DNA from 3 places in the Metapseudomonas lalkuanensis genome. Region 3 is predicted to be linked to each of the others. Evidence: riboswitches for the same ligand, from Rfam matches in the RefSeq annotation. Region 3 holds a riboswitch; each other region holds the start of a gene.
The links. A riboswitch is a leader RNA that binds a small molecule or an ion and turns the genes downstream of it on or off. The one in region 3 is predicted to bind cobalamin.
Positions count from the first base shown of each region.

Region 1 (6,463 bases), 2.5 Mb from region 3:
CAGGGCCTGGCGCGTGGCCGGCACCATGAACTCGGCGGCGCCGGGACCGAGGCCGATCACGGTGAGGCGCCCGCGCGGTTGGCCGATCAGGGCTGTGTCCAGCGGTTCGTTGGCGAGATGGAGGCGGATGCCGGCGACTTGCTGGTGCAGCGGCGGCAGCGCGGTCTCGTCGGTGATGAAACGCAGCGGCACGCCCAGTTCGACGGCGGTGGCGGCCAGTCCGGAATCGACCATTCGCGAGCGATCCGCCAACAGGCAGGCCAGGGACAGAGGCGCCAGTCCGGCGTCGGTCAGCGCCTGACGCACCGCTTGCGCGCTGGCCTCGCCATCTATGCGCGCAATGGTCACGCGTGGATGGATCAGCAGCTCATCCCTTGCCGCCGCACGCGCTTGGGCCGTGACGTGGATGACCCGTTGCGCCTCATCCGCCAGGGGCAGACGAACGTCGTCCAGCCAGGGCGCTTCGCCCTGTACCCGTACCGTTTGGCCGCCCAGCAGGTCGGAGACGAAGCGTTTGCCCTGCTCGATATCGGCCAGGGCAAAGCCCGCCGGCGGCTCCAGCAGGCAGGTGCCGAAACGCAGTTCGCCGCTCGTTGTGATGGCCGGTGCCACCTCCAGTGCGGCAGCGATTTCCCGCGCCATGCGGTTCACCCCGCCGAGACCGCCTAACAGCGGCACCACGGCACTTCCGTCTTCGGCGACCGCCAGTACCGGCGGCTCGGCGCCCTTGCTCGCCAACAGCGGCGCCAGGGTGCGGATGACGATGCCGGCAGCGCACAGGGCGATGATCGGCGTGTCGGTACGGTAGAGCTCGCGCAGGGTGTCGCCGAACTCCGCGTAGGCGCCGTCCGCACCCTCGACACGCCCGGCCAGACCAAGGATGCGCGCCTGTGGATAAAGCGCCTGGATGCTTCGCGCAACGGGCAGGCCGCCGTTGCCGAGCAAGACGATGGCTGGTGGGTTATGCATTGCGGAGTTCCACGGGTAGGGTGCGCCGTGCGCACCGGAATTCATTGGTACGCACGGCGCACCCCAGGGACACGGATATCCCGCGCGGCATCATCCTCTCCACTTCTGGCCGGGTATGACGATCATCGAGAAGTAGGGCGAGGCCATCGGGTCCACTTCATCCAGCGGCACGATGCGCTGGTTGGCCATGGTGGCGCGCTCCACGTAATGGGCGCGGCCGGCGATGCCGAGGTCCTGGAGGACGCGGCGCACCTTGTCGAAGTTGCGGCCGAGCTTCATCACCACGGCCGCTTCGGCGTCGGCCAGGCGCGCCTTCAGCTCGCCCTCCGGCAACACGCCGGAGAGTACGGAAAGACTCTGGTTGCGGTACACCAACGGCACACCGAGCACCGCCGCGCTGCCCAGCATGGAGCAGACGCCGGGCACCACCTCCACCTCGTAGCGTTCGGCCAGGCGGTCGTGCAGGTACATGTAGGAGCCGTAGAAGAAGGGGTCGCCCTCGCAGATCACCGCCACGTCGCGGCCGGCCTCCAGATGCCGGGCCACCTGCTCGGCGGCGGTGTCGTAGAAGTCGCTGATGACGGTTTCGTAGGTCAGCGGCGGTTCCAGTTTCTCGGTGGTCACCGGGTACACCAGCGGCATGCGCTGCTGCGCGTCGGTGAGGTGCTGTTCGATGATGCCGAAGGCATTGCCTCCCTGGCCCTGGCTGGCTTTCGCCTTGGCCACGAAGTAACCCACCACCTGCGCCGATTGCAGCAGGCGCAGGGCCTTCAGGGTAATCAGTTCCGGGTCGCCGGGGCCCACGCCCAGGCCGATCAGCCGTCCTTTGCCAGTCATCACTCCACCTCCGTGGCCAGGGCGTTGACCGCCGCCGCCGCCATGGCGCTGCCGCCACGACGGCCACGCACGATCACATAGGGCACGCCGCGGCTGTCGGCGGCGAGCATGTCCTTGGATTCCGCCGCGCCGACGAAGCCCACCGGGAAGCCGAGGATCAACGCTGGCTTCGGTGCGCCGGCGTCGAGCATTTCCAGCAGGTAGAAGAGCGCGGTAGGGGCATTGCCGATGACCACCACGCTGCCTTCCAGGTGCTCGCGCCAATGCTCCAGGGCCACGGCCGAGCGGGTATTGCCCAGCTCGCGGGCCAGTTCCGGTACGCCGGGGTCGTTGAGGGTGCAGATGACCTGGTTGTTGGCCGGCAGGCGCGCACGGGTGATGCCTTCGGCCACCATGCGCGCATCGCAGAGGATCGGCGCTCCGGCGGCGATGGCGGCGCGGCCGGCGGCTCCGGCACCGGGGGAGAAACGCAGGTCTTCCACCACATCGACCATGCCGCAGGCGTGGATCACCCGCACCGCGAGTTTTTCCAGGTCGGCGGGAATGTCGGCGAGGTTGGCCTCGTTGCGGATGATGGAGAAGGAGTTGCGATAGATCTCCTGACCATCGCGGATGTACTCGATCATGGGGTGGAACTCCAGGTGTCAGGAGAGGCGGCCAGGCGTTCGCCGGCCTCTTGAATGCTGAGGTCACGCGACAGCAAGCGGCCGAAGCCTTCGCCACCGCGCTGGAAGAGGTCGTAGCGGCCGGGGGCGACGGCCAGCAGGGTAAAGGGCGCCACATGGGCGGCGGCACAGGAACGCGGGCAGCCGCTGAGGTGGGCCACCGCACCGGGCGGCAGCAGCGGCGACAGGGCCAGGGCATCGGCCTTGGTGTCGGCCAGGCCCTTGGCGCAGCCGGCGGAACCGGTGCAGGCAATCAGCCGGGCCAGGGGCTCCTGGGCGTCGGTGGCCAAGCCCAGGTCCTGCATGGCTCGAAGGACCGCCCCGGCATCTTCGGCGTTGGGCAGCACTATCGATTGCCAGGGCGTCAGGCGCAGGCTGCCGTCCCCCTGCTGGTCGGCGAGATCGGCGAGGGCGATGAGTTGCGCGGCATTGAGCCTGCCGAGGGTTGGCGCGCCACCGACATGGCGGCCCTCGCGAATCCCCAGGTGGGCGAAGGGCTGCGGGGCAGGGCGTTGCCAGTCGCCGGCCGGCAGCAGGGGAAATTCCAGCCGTTGTTGCAGGCGCAGCAGCAGGTCGCCCGGTGGGTGCCCGGCGAGCAGGTGGCGCATGCGTGTCTGCTCGGGCGTCGCCAGTTCGAGGAACAGTTCCAGCACGGCTTCAACCAGGGCGGGGGCCTGGGCGCGCGGTACGGCGGCCAGGGCGGGCGTGTCGTCGCCGGATCGGGGCGGGCAGCCGGCTAGGCCGAAGGCGAATTGCGCGTGGTTGCCGTTCCCCATGGCCGAGAGCCAGAGATCGTGGGGGTGTTCCAGCATCGCCATGGCCTCGCCGCCATCCAGCAGCAGGGCGAACTTGGGCGACAGGGCGTGGAAGTGCGACTTGTCCTGCAACAGGCCGAGGATCTGTGTGGCCAGTGGCGAGACATCCACCAGGGCGCTGGAATCGAGGCCGGCCAGTGGGCTGACCATCAGGTTGCGCACATCGTCGGCACCGGGAGAGCCCGCGCCCAGGCCTGCAGCCAGCAGGGCATCGATCAGTGCCTGCTCGGCACCGGCCTTCACGCCACGGATCTGCAGGTTGGAGCGGTTGGTGGCCTCGATCACGCCGCAGGCATGTGCGTTCGCCCCGGCCGCTACGGCGCGGGCCTGCATCGAACCCAGGCGGCCGCAGGGCAGCTTGATCCGGCAGATGCCGCCGTCCTTCGCCTGGACGATGCGCAGCAACCCCGGGCAGGCCGAGGGGCGGACGGAAAACGATGTGGGCTGGGCGTGCTTCACTCAGGTCACCATGGTTGGCGTCGCGGCGACCCGGTTCCCTGGGCTAGGGACAACGTTGCACCGATACACCCCGCTCGATGCGTACACACGCGACTGGTTCCACCGGCAGGTCTCCTGGCTGGCAGGTCGTCGTCCCGTGCGGCCTTCCCGATAATTCAGTGGCCAGAATGCATGGACTCGCTGCTTACAGTTGCGGGGGCAGCCACGGCTCGACCGTGTTCCCTCTTAGGCTGGGGCTCGTCAGGTGAGCGCCAGCGACCGATGAAGGGCGCTATTATGCCCGCTTTGCCCGGACCGGGGAAAAGGCTGCCTGTCGGAAGCCGGACGACCTTGGCGTTTTCAGAATCGAGGAGAGCAAATGCAGCCCTGGCTGACAGTGGTGGGGATCGGCGAAGACGGTTACGCGGGCCTGGGCAAGGCCGCACGTCATGCCCTGCTGGGCGCCGCCGAGGTGGTGGGCGGCCTGCGCCAGCTCGACCTGCTGCCGCGCTGCATTCGCGCTCGCCGTACGCCCTGGCCCAGCCCCTTCTCGCTGGCTCCGGTGCTGGAACGGCGCGGCACGCCGATCTGCGTGCTGGCCAGTGGCGATCCCATGCTGTTCGGTGTAGGCGCCAGCCTCGCGCGGCAGGTGCCGGCGGAAGAACTGCGCGTGATCCCGGCCCCTTCGTCCTATTCCCTGGCGGCGGCTCGCCTGGGTTGGCCATTGCAGGACGTCACCCTGCTTTCGGTGGTCGCGCGTCCCCTGGCGGCCCTCAATGCCCATCTGCACGACGGCGCCCGTCTGCTGGTGCTGAGCAATGACGGCAGCAGCCCGGCGGCCATCGCTGCACTGCTCACCGAGCGTGGCTTCAGCCCCAGCCGAATCACCGTGCTGGAGCACCTGGGTGGCGAGCGTGAGCGACGCATCGACGGCATTGCCCGTGACTGGTCCCTCGGTGAGGTCGCCGCACTCAACCTGGTGGCCGTCGAAGTTCTGCCCGGTGAAGGCACCCGTCCATTGCCGCTGACCACCGGCCTGCCGGACGACGCTTATCGCCACGACGGCCAGTTGACCAAGCGCGACGTCCGCGCCGTTACCCTCGCGCGCCTGGCGCCGCGTCCCGGCGAACTGCTCTGGGATGTGGGGGCCGGCTGCGGTTCCATCGGCATTGAATGGATGCGTGCGCACCCGGATTGCCGCGCCATCGCCATCGAGGCCAACGAAGGCCGCCAGGCGCACATCCGCCACAACCGCGATGCCCTTGGCGTGCCCGGGCTGCAACTGGTGGCCGGCCAGGCTCCGGCAGCGCTGGACGGGCTGCCCGAGCCGGATGCCATCTTCATCGGCGGCGGCGTCACCGAACCCGGCGTGCTGGACACCTGCTGGAACCAGCTCAAGCCCGGCGGCCGGCTGATCGCCAACGCGGTGACCCTGCAAAGCGAAGCCACGCTGGTGGCTTTCCGTGAGCGTCACGGTGGTGAGCTAGCCCGCATCTCCATCGCCCAGGCCCAGCCGCTGGGCGGTTTCGACACCTGGCGTGCGGCGCTGCCGATTACCTTGCTGGATGTAGTCAAGGATGCGTAGGTTGGTGCAGGGCGCAGCGAAGCCCAACGTATCGGCGTACGGGATTACTCCGACATTGGGGCTCGTCCTTCCGGCGCCAACCGACGTAACCTCCTGAGCAGACCTTAGCGCCATGCGTGACGAAACCCCCGAACAACCCGCGCCCTTGCGCAGTGGCTACACCACCGGCAGTTGCGCCACCGCCACCAGCCTGGCGGCGGCTCGCCTGCTGCTGGGCGGCGAGGCGGCCGATGCGGTGGAGATCGTCCTGCCCAAGGGCCAGCAGGTGCTGATGCGCCTGGAGTTCTGCCGTCTGAGCGAAGGTGGTGCCGAGGCCGGCACCCTGAAGGACGCTGGCGACGACCCGGATGTGACCCACGGCGCGCTGATCTATGCGCAGGTGCGCCTGGCCGCGTCGCCCGGCGTGCGCTTCCACGCCGGCCCTGGCGTCGGCACCGTCACCAAGCCGGGCCTGACCCTGGCGGTGGGGGAACCCGCGATCAACCCGGTGCCCCGGCAGATGATGACGGAACACCTGAACCGCCTCGCCGCCGAGCATCACTACCCCGGCGGTTTCGAGGTGACCATCTGCGTGCAGGGTGGTGCCGAGCTGGCGCTGAAGACCATGAATCCGCGCCTCGGCATCCTCGGCGGGATTTCCATCCTCGGCACCACCGGCATTGTCCGGCCCTTTTCCTGCTCGGCCTACATCGCCTCGATCCATCAGGGCATCGACGTCGCCCGCGCCAACGGTTTCACCCATCTCGCGGCGTGCACCGGCAATGCCAGCGAAGATGCCATGCGCCGTCGTTATCACCTGGACGACACCGCCCTGATCGAGATGGGCGACTTCGCCGGCGCCGTGCTCAAGCACCTGCGCAAGGCGCCTGTGGCCAAGCTCAGCCTGTGCGGCGGCTTCGGCAAGATCAGCAAACTCGCCGCCGGCCATATGGACCTGCACAGCCGCAGCTCCAGCATCGACCTGCCGCTGCTGGCGCAATGGGCTGCCGAACTGGGCGCCAGCGCCGAGCTGCAGGACGCCATGCGCGGCGCCAATACCAGCCAGCTGGCGCTGGTCATGGCCCACGACGCCGGCATCCCGCTGGGCAATGCGGTTTGCGCACACGCCCTGGCCTTCGCCCGCAAGACGGTGCCGGCCAGCGTGGCGCTGGAGG
Region 1 covers NZ_CP043311.1:650,141-656,603, forward strand. Annotated here, with positions in the region: gene cobJ (precorrin-3B C(17)-methyltransferase) at 1-969, opposite strand, end outside; gene FXN65_RS03095 (precorrin-2 C(20)-methyltransferase) at 1,060-1,806, opposite strand; gene FXN65_RS03100 (precorrin-8X methylmutase) at 1,806-2,432, opposite strand; gene cobG (precorrin-3B synthase) at 2,429-3,745, opposite strand; cobalamin riboswitch at 3,833-4,023, opposite strand; gene cbiE (precorrin-6y C5,15-methyltransferase (decarboxylating) subunit CbiE) at 4,104-5,309, shown strand; gene FXN65_RS03115 (cobalt-precorrin-5B (C(1))-methyltransferase) at 5,422-6,463, shown strand, end outside.
Region 1: it holds a riboswitch for cobalamin, as region 3 does, so the genes downstream of both, cobG (precorrin-3B synthase) here and btuB (TonB-dependent vitamin B12 receptor) in region 3, are expected to answer to the same signal.

Region 2 (6,463 bases), 2.5 Mb from region 3:
GATAGCCCTCGTCTTCCAGGGCGCGGAGGATGTTTAGCGCGGCGGCCGGGGTGTCCAGGCCCACACCGTTGCCGATGCGGCCATCGCGGGTGGGGTAGTTGGCCAGGATCAGCGCGATGCGCTTGTCTGCATTGGCCTTGCACGCCAGTTCGCACCAGCGCCGCCCAAGTTCGGCCACGAAGTCCATGCGTTCTACGTGCGGCAGGTAGCAGACCACGTCGCTCTGGCTGCGCTCGCTGCGCCAGGCCATGCCCTTGAAGCTGATGGGGCGGGTGATGATGCGGCCGTCCAGCTCCGGCAGGGCAATGTGCATGGCCAGGTCGCGCGGGCCGAGGCCTTGTGGGTTTTCCCGCCAGAGCGGTTCGTTGTCCAGCGAGCAGATGGCTTGCAGCACCGGGATGTCGCGGCGGAACGGGCGAAGGCTGGGGGCATCGGGGTTGGACTGGGCGAAGCCGGTGGTGTTGATGATCAACCCGGCGCCCGCGGCGTCCAGCCAGTTTTCCACAACCTCCAGACACTCGGCTTCCTTGAGGCTGGCAACCGCGATGGGCAGCGGATTCAGCCCCCGGCTGGACAGTCGCTCGCAGAAAGCGTCGATGAAAGTGGTGTTCGCCGCCTGCAGGTGCGTTCGATAGAAGATCAGGGCGGCCACGGGCTGGTGCGGCAGCCATTCGGCCTGCCAGTCCTGCAGTTGCGCCGGCCGGATGCGCGGATGGTAAAGGGCGACACGGGGCAGTACCTGCGGCTCGCGCCAGGGGTAGTCACGCCCCAGCCAGCGACTGGCCAGGCAATTGAAGAGTTGTCGCGCGTTGTCCAGTCCGCCCTGGCGCAGGTACTGCCAGAGGCGTTCGGCATCTTCACCCGGGACGTTGCAGAGGCCCGCCAGCTCCGGATCGGGACGGTCGTCGCCGGGCACCAGGATCAGCGTCGCCCCGCGCTCGGCCAGCGCCACCAGTTGTTCGATGCCGTAGCGCCAGTAGCCGACGCCGCCGTGCACCGAGATGAGGATGACCTTGGCGTGCTGCAGCACCTCGTCGACATAGAGGTCCACCGAGGCGTGGTTCTGCAACTGCATGGGGTTGGCCAGGCGCAGGCTCGGGTAGTCATCCGGCAGTTCGCGGGCGGCTTCTGCCAGCAGGGCCAGGTGCGAATCGCCGCTGCACAGGATCACCAGTTCGGCGGGTGTCTGGGCCAGGTGGGCGATGCCGTCGTCGGGAACGAAGCCGCCGGGTTGGGTGCGTAGGAGGTGCATATCCTTTACTCGGAGGCCCCGTAGGATGGGGTGAGCTTGCGATACCCATCGATATCGAATGGTGGGTATCGCTCCGCTCCACCCACCCTATGGTCGTGGGTCAGGAGAGAGCGGTACGCAGTTCGTTGGCGATGGCCGCCTGGTCGAGTTCTTGGCCGATGACGACCAGGCGGGTGCTGCGGGTTTCGTCGGTCAGCCACTTGCGGTCAAAGTGTTTGTCGAAGCGCTTGCCGACGCCCTGGATCAGCAGGCGCATCGGTTTGCCGGGAATGGCGGCGAAACCCTTGATGCGCAGGATGGCGTGGCGTTCCACCAGTTGGCCGAGGGTGGCGAGCAGCGCGGCTTCCTCGACTTCCGGCAGGTCGACGTGGAAGGAGTCGAACTCGTCGTGGTCGTGGTCTTCATGACCTTCGTGGTCGTGGTGGGTGGGGCGGCTGTCGATGTGCAGTTCGGCTTCGGCGTTCAGCCCAAGCAGGACATCGAGCGGCAGCTTGCCGGCGCGGGCTTCGACGATCTTCACTGCCGGCGGCAGTTCCTCCGCCACTTCGGCGCGCACGGCGGCGAGGGCTTCGGCGCCGAGCAGGTCGGCCTTGTTCAGCACCACCAGGTCGGCGCTGGCGAGCTGGTCTTCGAACAGCTCGTGCAAGGGCGATTCATGGTCGAGGTTCGGGTCCTGCTTGCGCTGTTCGTCCACCTGCTCGGGGTGGGCGGCGAAGGTGCCGGCCGCCACCGCCGGGCTATCGACCACGGTGATCACCGCGTCGACGGTGCAGGCGCTGCGGATTTCCGGCCACTGGAAGGCCTGTACCAGTGGTTTGGGCAGGGCGAGGCCGGAGGTTTCGATGAGGATCTGGTCGAGGTCGCCACGGCGCGCCACCAGCTCGCGCATCACCGGGAAGAATTCCTCCTGCACGGTGCAGCAGAGGCAGCCGTTGGCCAGCTCGAAGACGCGGCCCGCGGCCTCTTCCTCGGTGCAACCGATGGAGCACTGCTTGAGGATCTCGCCGTCGATGCCCAGTTCGCCGAACTCGTTGACGATCACCGCGATGCGGCGGCCTTCTGCGTTGTCGAGCATGTGGCGGAGGAGGGTGGTCTTACCGGCGCCGAGGAAGCCGGTGACGATGGTGACGGGGAGCTTGGCCAGGGTTTTCATGCGCGCCTCTGCGTGGTCGGTCGGCGGGCATGACGAACGCAGCGGGGCCGGCCCCGCGCAACGGATTCGCCACCGGATCACCCCGCCCGGTTGTCTGGAATGTCGTCGAGGCAGGTCTCCTGGCTCACGACCCTGCGCTTTGCGCGGCACCTTCGCCTTCCCGCTTGCGCAGTGGCATTTCGAAGGGCCTTGGGGGCGTTCACAGTTGCGGGGGCAGCCGTGGCCTTGACCACGTTCCCTCTTAGCTCCGGCGTACATCCGGAGAACCTCGAAAGGGCGAAGGCTACGCAGCGTGCCGGCAGCGGTCAATCGCGGCAGTTGACGCTTGGTCGGACTCGTGATGTCCTAGCACGGTTTTTTCAGGTGCCTCGCGTCGCCGTACGCGAGGTGAAACGGGAAGTCGGTGCGTCCTTCATCGGGCAAGTCCGGCGCTGCCCCCGCAACGGTAAGCGATCGTAGGGTTAAGTACGCCACTGTGCCGATCCGGCATGGGAAGGCATGCCCATCCGGCCACGGCCGGCGTCGCAAGCCCGGAGACCGGCCTGATCACGTTTTGGCAACCCGCGGTGGGCGGGCGCAAGCCGGAAATCTGGGTGCCCCTGCGCCCGCTTCCCTCGCGCGCGTTCCTCCTGCAGGTATCACTAGCAACGCAGAGGGAACCTCCATGTCCAGCCGCACCCTGTCCCATTCCGCCGCTTCCTCCTCGACCCTGGCCCAGCGCCTGGTACTGGCCATCGGTGCCGGCCTGGTCGGCCTGTCCCTGGTGTACTTCGCCGGCTTCTCGCACATCGAGGCCGTGCACAACGCCGCCCACGACACCCGCCACAGCGCCGCCTTCCCCTGCCACTGAGTGATGCATCCATGATCAAGCGCATCGCCCAGACCGCCGGGTTCGCCGGCCTCATCGCGGCCCTGGTGCTGACCCTGCTGCAGAGCCTGTGGGTCACCCCGCTGATTCTCCAGGCGGAAACCTATGAAAGCGCCGAGCCGGCCCCTGTCGAGCAGGCCCATGCCCATCAACACGGTGGCGCCGCCGTTGCCCATGTCCATGAGCACAGTGACGAAGCCTGGGCCCCGGAAGATGGCTGGCAGCGGACCCTGTCCACAGGCGGCAGCAACCTGGTGGTGGCCGTGGGCTTCGCCCTGATCCTCGCTGGGCTGTTCAGCCTGCGCGGCCCGACCCGTGCGTGGCACGGTCTGCTGTGGGGCCTGGGCGGTTTCGCCACCTTCGCATTGGCGCCGTCCCTCGGCCTGCCGCCGGAATTGCCGGGCACCGCCGCCGCCGAGCTGGCCCAGCGCCAGACCTGGTGGATCGGCACCGCCGCCTCCACGGCCGTTGGCCTCGCGCTGATCGCGTTCGGCCGTCACTGGGGGCTGCGCGTGGCGGGCGTCGTATTGCTGGTGATCCCCCATGTAGTGGGCGCGCCGCAGCCGGAAGTGCATTCCAGCCTGGCGCCGGAAGCGCTTGCACACGAGTTCATCGCCGCTTCGCTGATCACCAATGCCGCTTTCTGGGCCGTACTGGGCTGGGCGGCCGGTTGGCTGTACCAGCGCCACGCCTCGCCCTCCGTTTGAAGCTGGTCGCCGGGCTGGGCTGCCGACGCGGTTGCCCGGCGGATGAACTGCAAGGCCTGCTGCTGCAGTGCCTTGCGGAGGCCGGGGCCTCCCTCGATGAGCTGGTCGCCCTGGCCAGCAGTGAGGTGAAGGCGGCAGAGCCGGGGCTGAGCGCCCTGGCCGAGCGACTGGGCCTGTCGTTGTATTTTCTGCCCGTGGATATGCTCGCAGCCCGTGAGGCATGCCTGAGTCGGCCGTCCGAACGGGTTCAGGAAGCCGTTGGCAGCCCGGGAGTTGCCGAGGCGGCTGCCCTGGCCCAGGCCGAGGCGCTGTTCGACGGTCACGCCAGCCTGCTCATCGATAAACGCCGCAGCGCCAGCGCCACCTGCGCCCTGGCCTGTATCCCCCAGGAGGCTGAACAGCCATGACGGTCTATTTCATCGGCGCCGGCCCTGGCGATCCGGAGCTCATCACGGTGAAGGGGCAGCGCCTCATTCGCACCTGCCCGGTGATCCTCTACGCCGGTTCCCTGGTGCCCGAAGCCGTGTTGGCCGGGCATGGCGCCGAGCAAGTGGTGAACACGGCCGAGCTGCACCTGGACGAGATCGTCGCCCTGCTCGCCGAAGCGCACGCCAAGGGCCAGGACGTGGCGCGGGTGCATTCCGGCGACCCGTCGCTCTATGGCGCCATTGGCGAGCAGATCCGCCACTTGCGCGAACGGAACATCCCCTACGAAGTGGTACCGGGGGTGACCGCCGCCGCCGCCTGCGCCGCGTTGCTGGGGTGCGAGCTGACCTTGCCGGACGTGTCACAGACCTTGATCCTTACCCGTTACGCCAGCAAAACGCGCATGCCCGAAGGGGAAGCGCTGGGCGACCTGGCCCGGCATCGCGCGACCATGGCCATCCACCTGGGCGTGAGCCAACTGGCGAAAATCGTCGAAGAACTGTTGCCGCACTACGGCGCCGATTGCCCGATTGCCGTGATCCATCGCGCCAGTTGGCCGGACCAGGAGCAGGTCACCGGCACCCTCGGCGACATTCTCCCCAAGGTGGCGGCGCGGGACTTCCGCCGCACGGCCTTGATCCTCGTGGGCAAGGTGCTGGCGGCCGATGGCTTCACCGATTCGTCCCTTTACCGCGCCAGTCATGCCCATCTCTACCGCCCAGGCCAGGCGTAACCGCTACGCGGCTAGTGACGTGAGCCGGTGAAACCCGCAGAATGCGGCTCTTATGTGGCGGGCAATCTTCCCGCCAACTCCCTCTAACCGGCTTTAAGCGACCTATTTCTCTATGCGAATGCGCTTGATGCTGTTGGGTGGCGGCAATTCACTCGGACAGGCGCTGATTCGCCTGGGCGCCGAGGAAGACATAGGTTTTCTCGCTCCGCGTCCGCCCGAGCAGGGCTGGGACGCCGCCAGCCTGACCCAGCTGCTCGATGACACCCGGCCTGACGCCGTGATCAACCTCGCCTACTACTTCGACTGGTTCCAGGCCGAGGAAGTCAGTGCTGTTCGCCTGGCGGCCCAGGAACGCGGAGTGGAGCGACTGGCCGAGCTTTGCCAGCACCACGGCATCATCCTGCTGCAACCGTCCAGCTACCGGGTATTCGATGGCTCCCGCGCCACCGCCTACAGCGAGAAGGATGAATCCGCCCCGCTCAGTGAACGTGGCCAGGCCATCTGGCGCATGGAGCAGAGTGTCCGTGCCGCCTGCCCCAAGCATGTGCTGCTGCGTTTCGGCTGGTTGCTGGACGACAGCCGGGACGGCTCCCTGGGGCGCTTCCTCAGCCGCGCCGAACAAGCGGACGAAATCTGCCTGGCGGATGACCGTCGCGGTAATCCCACTCCGGTGGACGATGCCGCGCGAGTGCTGCTCGCTGTGATCAAACAACTGGATTGCCAGGCGCCGCTCTGGGGCACCTATCACTACGGCGGCCACGAGGCCACGACGCCCCTGGCCCTTGGTCAGGCGCTGCTCAGCGAGGCTCGCAGCCTGCACCCGTTGAAGGTGCAGGACATCACCCCGCAGGCCCATGCCGCCCGTCCCGATGCGGCGGACGAACCGCAGAACGCGGTGCTGGCCTGCAAGAAAATCCTCCATACCTTCGGCATCAAGCCGCGCGCCTGGCGTGCTGCGTTGCCAACCCTGCTGGACCGTTACTATCGTCATGGTTGATTCCCCCATCCTCATCACCGGCGGCGCCGGTTTCATCGGTTCGCACCTGGCTGATGCGTTGCTCGCCAGGGGCCACGCCGTGCGTGTGCTGGACAACCTCTCAACCGGCAAGCGCTCCAACCTGGCGCTGACCAACCCGCGCCTGGAGCTGATCGAGGGCGATGTGGCCGACGCTGCCCTGGTGGCACGCGCCATGTCCGGCTGCAAGGCAGTGGCGCACCTGGCCGCAGTGGCTTCGGTACAGGCGTCGGTGGACGATCCGGTGGCGACTCACCAGAGCAATTTCATTGGCACCCTGAACGTCTGCGAAGCGATGCGCGAGCACGG
Region 2 covers NZ_CP043311.1:664,777-671,239, forward strand. Annotated here, with positions in the region: gene cobN (cobaltochelatase subunit CobN) at 1-1,252, opposite strand, end outside; gene cobW (cobalamin biosynthesis protein CobW) at 1,353-2,405, opposite strand; cobalamin riboswitch at 2,498-2,691, opposite strand; cobalamin riboswitch at 2,750-2,965, shown strand; gene FXN65_RS03165 (CbtB domain-containing protein) at 3,070-3,255, shown strand; gene FXN65_RS03170 (CbtA family protein) at 3,267-3,980, shown strand; gene FXN65_RS03175 (cobalamin biosynthesis protein) at 3,977-4,387, shown strand; gene cobM (precorrin-4 C(11)-methyltransferase) at 4,384-5,139, shown strand; gene FXN65_RS03185 (sugar nucleotide-binding protein) at 5,252-6,136, shown strand; gene FXN65_RS03190 (NAD-dependent epimerase/dehydratase family protein) at 6,129-6,463, shown strand, end outside.
Region 2: it holds a riboswitch for cobalamin, as region 3 does, so the genes downstream of both, cobW (cobalamin biosynthesis protein CobW) here and btuB (TonB-dependent vitamin B12 receptor) in region 3, are expected to answer to the same signal.

Region 3 (6,463 bases):
CGGCCAGGCGGTCGTCGTTTTCCACGTCGTCGAAGCGCCGCCCTTCGGCATGCAGGGTCGCGCCGAGGCCGAAGCGCCCGATGCGGCGATCGAGGTCCAGGTTGAAGACCTCGCGGGCGCGGCGCGGCAGTTCATTGCCATGATTGGCGTCGTGGGCGCGGTTCTCGGTGTCGAGAAGGGTCGCGTTGGCCTGCCAGTCCCACCCCAGCCAATGGCTGCCGAGCACCAGTTCGATGCCGTCGATGCGTGCCTTGCCGATGTTGTTGGGGCTGCCGAACGGCCCCAGCCCGGAGTTCGCGTCATGCACGATCATGTCATCGACATTGGTGCGGAAGGCGTTGGCGGACCAGCGCCCCCAGTCGTGCTCACCGGCCAGGCCGACCTCGAAGGTCCCGGAGGTTTCCGCGTCCAGGTTCGGGTTGCCGTAGTCGGGGAAGTACAGCTCGTTGAAGCTCGGTGCCTTGAAGGCGGTGCCGTAGCTCAGGGCGAAGCGCACCGCGTCGGTCAGGGCGTAGCCCCAGGCGGCGTTGCCGGTGTCGTGGGTGCCGAATTGTTCGTTGTCGTCGCGGCGCAGGCTGAGCTGCCAGTCCTGGCGCCCGTGCTCGCCCAGGTACTGGGCGAACCAGCCCTTGTTCAGCCGCGAGTCCTCGGCGAATGCCGTGGAACCGCTGACTTCGTCCTGCTGCCAGTCGTAACCCAGGGTCAGCACATGGCCTTCGGCCAGGGTCAGGTCGTTCAGCCAGGATGCCGAGTTGCGCTGGGAATCGAATTGCGACGAGAAGAGGCCGCCGGTTTCCTCTCGGGAGAGGTCTTCGCTGCGGCCCGCCTGCAGGGTCACGTCCCAGGGCTCCAGCGGACTGAAGCGTGCGCGACCGCCGATGAGCCGCTGCTCGTTGTCGGCGTTGGCGTTCCACCCGCCCCCCACGCTGTAGGGGCTGACCAGGTCGTAATCGTTGTGGGCCTTGGCGCGCATCAGGGTGCCGTCGAGTTCCAGGCCATTGTCGAAGCGGTAGCCGGCGCGCAGGTTGCCGGACAGGTTGCGATAACCGTCGGCATCGGGCTCGTGATAGCTGCTGCGCGCACTGAGTGCGTCGATGCCGTCGGTGTCCTGGCTACTGACGCCGAGGCTATACCAGACCCGGCCATCGCCGCCGGAAACGCCAGCGCTGCCGTCATAGCTGTCGTGGGTGCCGTATCCTGCCGAGAACCAGGGTTTGGCCCCATCCTGTCCGCCCTTGCGGGTGAAGATCTGGATCACGCCGCCGATGGCTTCGGAGCCATAGAGACTGGAACGCGGGCCACGAACCACTTCGATGCGGTCGATCAGCTCCACCGGCAAGTCCTGGAAAGCGGTCAGGCCATTGCTGACCGAGCCCACCTTGACGCCGTCTATCAGCACCAGTACGTGATCCGACTCGGTGCCACGAATGGATACCGAAGTCTGCTTGCCCGGCCCGCCGTTGTTACTGAGGGTCACGCCCGGCACCCTGCGCAGAAGCTCGGGCACCGAACGGGCCTGGCTGCGTTCGATCTCTTCGCGGTCGATCACGGTGCTGGCGGCCAGGCTCGCGCGCACCGGCCGTTCGCTACGGGTCGCAGTGACCACCTGTTCGTCCAGCGTCAGGGGCGCGGCGGCCAGGAAGGGGGAAATGGACGTACCGCCGAGCAGCGCAAGCGCCGCCGGCCTGAAGAAAGGCTTGCGAATCAAGGTTGGATCTCCGTCGTGCCACCCGCGCGACATCTCAGTGGGTACTGCATGCGGAACGATCCGCGATGCCCTGTGTGCGACAGGCCGGTCTCCGGGCTTGCGAGTGGAGCGATGCGCTCCTGTGCCGCGCCTTCCCATGCTGGAGCACAGTGGCCGATTGCGGCATTCGACTCGCCTACCGTTGCGGGGGCAGCGCCGGATTCTTCGAAGGAATGGACCGGCTTCCCTGTTTCACCCCGTAGGCCAAGGCCAAGGGGCACCTGAGGCAGCGGCGAAGGTTAGAGGGTGCGCGGGGTAGCGTCAAATCGGCGCGAGCGACCGGCGCGGCCCTCAACAGGCAGCAAGGCTGGCAATCAGGGCCGCCATCACCTCCCCCGCCGCGCCTTGCAGGCAAAGGTCGGCACGCGCGCTGAGGGGCGTGGGCTGCGGGTTGATTTCCACCAGATGGGCGCCATGACGTTTGGCCAGGAATGGCAGTTCGGCCGCCGGGTAGACCAGGCTGGAGGTGCCGATGCTGAGGAACAGGTCCGCGTCCTGGCTGGCCTCGGCAGCCACCTCCAGCGCGGATTCAGGCAGGCTCTCGCCGAACCAGACCACGGCCGGGCGCAACAGGCCGCCGCATTCGCAGCGCGGGATGCTGCGCACATCCTCCGGCCAGTCGCCGCCATCGCGCCGGCACTTGAAGCATTTCAGGCGATGGATATTGCCGTGCAGTTCCAGAGGCGCGCCGCTACCGGCGCGCTGGTGGAGGCCGTCGACGTTCTGGGTGATCAGGGTGACCTTCGGCAGCCGCCGCTCCAGTTCCGCAATGGCCAGGTGCGCCGGGTTGGGTTGCACCGCCAGGCAGCGCTCACGGCGCCAGGCGTACCAGTCCCAGACCGTCTGCGGATCGGCCCGGAAGCCCTCGGGGCTGGCCAGTTCCTCGGGGCGGTATTTCGCCCAGAGGCCGGTCTGGGCGTCGCGAAAGGTCGGGATTCCGCTCTCGGCGGAAACGCCAGCGCCGGTGAAGATCACCAGATGGCAGGCATTGCACAGGCGCGAGACAAGGTCGTCGGGGATGCGCGTCATTTTCAGTGCCTCGGGGTGAATCCCGCTGGCTTGCCCGCCAACCAGCGGACGAAGGTTCGCAGGCGCTCGTCGCCCAGCAGGGCATCGCGGTTGTTGTAGGTCAGGGCCAGTTCCTTCTCGCTGAACAGCTTGTGGATCTGGTTGTGGCAGGGGCGGCAGACCCAGAGGGTGGCGGTGATGCGTTCGCTCTTGCCGAAGCGCTTCTGCACATAGGGCTTGTCGTGCAACGCCTTGGGGATCAGGTGATGGCGGGTCAGCGTCGATGCGCGACCACAGAGTTCGCAGGCATCGGGCTGGGGCGGAAGGCGAATTGGCTCGGGCATGCCCTTCAGCGCTTGCGGCAGAGGGTCAGGCCGTCGCCTACCGGCAGCATCGAGAGGTCGACACGCTGATCGTTCTTCAAGGCCAGATTGAGCGCCTGGATGGCGCGGGTGTCGGGGTCATCCGGCTGTTCTTCCAGGACCCGACCGCTCCAGAGCACGTTGTCGAACAGGATCAGGCCGCCCGTGCGCGCCAAGCGCAGGGCTTCTTCCAGATAGACCGGGTAATTGGCCTTGTCGGCGTCGATGAAGATCAGGTCGAAACGGCCGTCTTGCAAACCAGCGAGAGTGTCCAGCGCTGGCGCGAGACGCAGCTCGATGCGTCCGGCCATGCCGGCCTCCTGCCAGTACCGGCAGGCGATGGCGTTGTAGTCGCCGGGCAGGTCACAGCAGATCATCTGGCCATCGCCAGGCAGTTCGGCGGCCATGCACAGGGCACTGTAGCCGGTGAAGGTACCCACCTCGAGGATGCGCCGGGCGCCGGTGAGCTTGACCAGCATGGCCATGAACTGGCCCTGCTCCGGCGCGATCTGCCAGCGGGCCATGGGCAGTGCCGCGGTTTCAGCGCGCAGACGTTCGAGGAGGGGCGACTCCCGCAGCGAAACCTCGAGGAGATAGCCGTAGAGGGCGTCGTCCAGGTTCAGCGTGCGGTTGGTCATGGATGCCTCAGTGGGATTGCGCCAGGCGTGGATCGAAGATTACGCGCTTGGCGCTGAGATAGCTTCGTTGCCAGTAGCTGTTCGACAGACTGTCGAGCCGTACCGTTCCGCCGGTGCGTGGCGCATGGACGAAACGCCCTTCGCCCACATAGATACCGGCGTGGCTGACCTGGCCGCCGCCGTTGGTGGCGAAGAACACCAGATCGCCGCTTTGCAGGGCATTGATGCCGATGCTGGGGGCGCGCATGGAGATCAGCTCGCGGGTAGAACGCGGCAGGCTGATGCCCGCGGCGTCGCGGTAGACGTAGCCGATCAGGCCACTGCAGTCGAAACCGCTGTCCGGGGTGTTGCCGCCCCAACGATAGGGCGTGCCCACCAGACCGAGAGCGCGGAACAGCACGTCTTCGGCCGCCGGCGAGAACTGTTGGACGGCGGTGGTGACGACAGGAGGGGAATAAGGCGGCGGCGCCTTGCTCGCACAAGCGGTGAGCAGCGAGGCCAGGGCCAGAATGGCAAGGCGGTCCGGTGCGAGCATGGCAAGTCAGTCCTGACTTGAAGAATGCTCGCTAATTTGCTGATCTCACAGTGATATTGCAAGAGGTAGCGGTGCGATTGTGCACAAAAAAGCCGAGGCGGCCATGAAGGCCGCCTCGGCTTGTCGTCTCGAGCCCGGCTGGATCAGCGATGCAGCGGGTGACGAGTCGCGGTGTTCATCGCCAGGACGCGCTTGGCTTCCATGTAGCTGGCCTTCCAGTAGCGGTCGTCGAGACTGTCGACGCGCACACCGCCGCTGCGGCTGCTGCTGGAGTGAATGAACTGGTCGTCGCCGATATAGATGCCGGCGTGGCTGACGCGGCCACGGCCACGGTTGTTGAAGAACACGATATCGCCTGGTTGCAGCTCGCTGCGGGCGATCACCGGGGCATTCAGGTTGATCATCTCGCGAGTGGAGCGCGGCAGCTGGATACCGGCTTCTTCCTTGAACAGATAACCCACGAAGCCACTGCAGTCGAAACCGGTCTTCAGGGAACGGCCACCGAAGCGGTACGGGGTGCCCACCAGCTCGAAACCACGCTCCAGCAGGCCGTCGGCCAGGGACGGCATCTGGTAGGGCTCGTCATCGGTGAGGTTGGCCAGGTCCAGGGCAGTGGGTTCACGATCCGACAGCAGCGAATCGGGAGCGCCGTCGGCTGCGGGGGCCGCGGTCTGGAACTGGGGCTGCTGCACGTTGTTTGCGCAAGCGGCGAGAAACAGGGCGAAGGTGAGAGGCACGAGGGGTGCGAAGCGCTTCAGCATGGGCACGACCGTGTCGGACAGTTTTTGATGAAGCCGCGACTATGCCCTCTATCGACCTCATTTGCAAATTTAATCGCCCGAAATGTGACTTAGCAGTCCCTGCAAAACATCTAAGGCCTTTCCTCTGAGGTGTACATCGACGACGGGGCTGAGGTCGGTGAGCGCCGGATTGATTTCCACGGTGAAACCGCCTGCGTGGCGGGTGCGGATGACGGGCTCGATGATGTAAGGAAAGCTCGCCGTGGTTCCCACCGAGATCACCGCATCGAATCCCTTGCGTAGCTCGGCGTAGAGGCTGTCGATGGCCTGCTCTGGGAGCATTTCTTCGAACAGCACCACGGGTGGGCGGAGAATACCACCACAGTCATGACATTTGGGAGGCATTTCCCCTGCCAGATGTCGGACAAGGTCGGAACTTTCCGCCCCGCAGGACTGGCAGAACAGCGGCGACAGTTCGCCATGGATCTCGATCAGCCGCTCCGGCGGCGAGCCCGCCTGGCGGTGATAGCCGTCGATGTTCTGCGTCAGCACCCAGCACTCCGGCTTGAGCTGTTGCAGCTGCGCGATGGCTTCGTGACCGGCGTTCGGCCGGGCACCGAGGCAGGCGCGGCCAAGCTGGGCGAGGTACTTCCAGCAGAGCGCCGGATTACGCCGCAGCATCGGGCCGGAAAGCGCCTCTTCTATAGGCAGGCCCTCTTCCGTCACGCCGTTGTAGAGGCCGCCCAGGCCCCGGTAGGTGGGCAGCCCCGAGTCGGCCGACAGACCGGCCCCGGTGATCACCAGGATTCGTTCGGCAGCCTTGATGGCTGCCGCTACACGCTGGATATCCGACATGGTTCGCCCCCCTGTTCCGCTCGGCGCCCAGTGTCCGCCCGCAGCGATGGGAGGCGCAACTCAGTGGTTGACGGTGTGGGCCAGCATCACGGAAAGCTGGCAGAGCGGACGGCCGCTTTCGGCGTGCCACTGGTTGAAGGCGGCCTGCACCTGGGCCAGGTCTTTCTGGCTGGTGGGCGCCTTGTCGATGATGTCCTGGGCCTTGAGGGCCGCGACCATGTCATCGGTGGGGATGAAGGTGTCCTTGCCGACCATGCGCAGGAAGCGCGGCGCCGACAGCCCGCCCAACTGGTTGCCATGCCTGGCCAGGTATTTCCACAGGCCGACGATGTCGGTCGCCGGCCAATCGGCGATCAAGGCACCGAAGCTGCCCTTCTCCCGCGCCACGTCCAGCACGAACTGGGCATTGCGCGGCACGCTCTTGAGCTTGCCCAGGTGGCGGATCAGGCGCGTGTCCTGCATCAGCCGCTCCAGGTGCTCGGCCCCCATCAGCACCACCTTCTGCGGGTCGAAGCCGAAGAACGCCTCTTCGAACGCGGGCCACTTGGCATCCACCAGGCTGTGCTTGAGGCCCGCAC
Region 3 covers NZ_CP043311.1:4,207,140-4,213,602, forward strand. Annotated here, with positions in the region: gene btuB (TonB-dependent vitamin B12 receptor) at 1-1,705, opposite strand, end outside; cobalamin riboswitch at 1,774-1,987, opposite strand; gene FXN65_RS19580 (SIR2 family NAD-dependent protein deacylase) at 2,039-2,776, opposite strand; gene FXN65_RS19585 (hypothetical protein) at 2,779-3,099, opposite strand; gene FXN65_RS19590 (O-methyltransferase) at 3,105-3,755, opposite strand; gene FXN65_RS19595 (C40 family peptidase) at 3,763-4,290, opposite strand; gene FXN65_RS19600 (C40 family peptidase) at 4,434-5,051, opposite strand; gene FXN65_RS19605 (NAD-dependent deacylase) at 5,121-5,885, opposite strand; gene FXN65_RS19610 (DNA-3-methyladenine glycosylase I) at 5,946-6,463, opposite strand, start outside.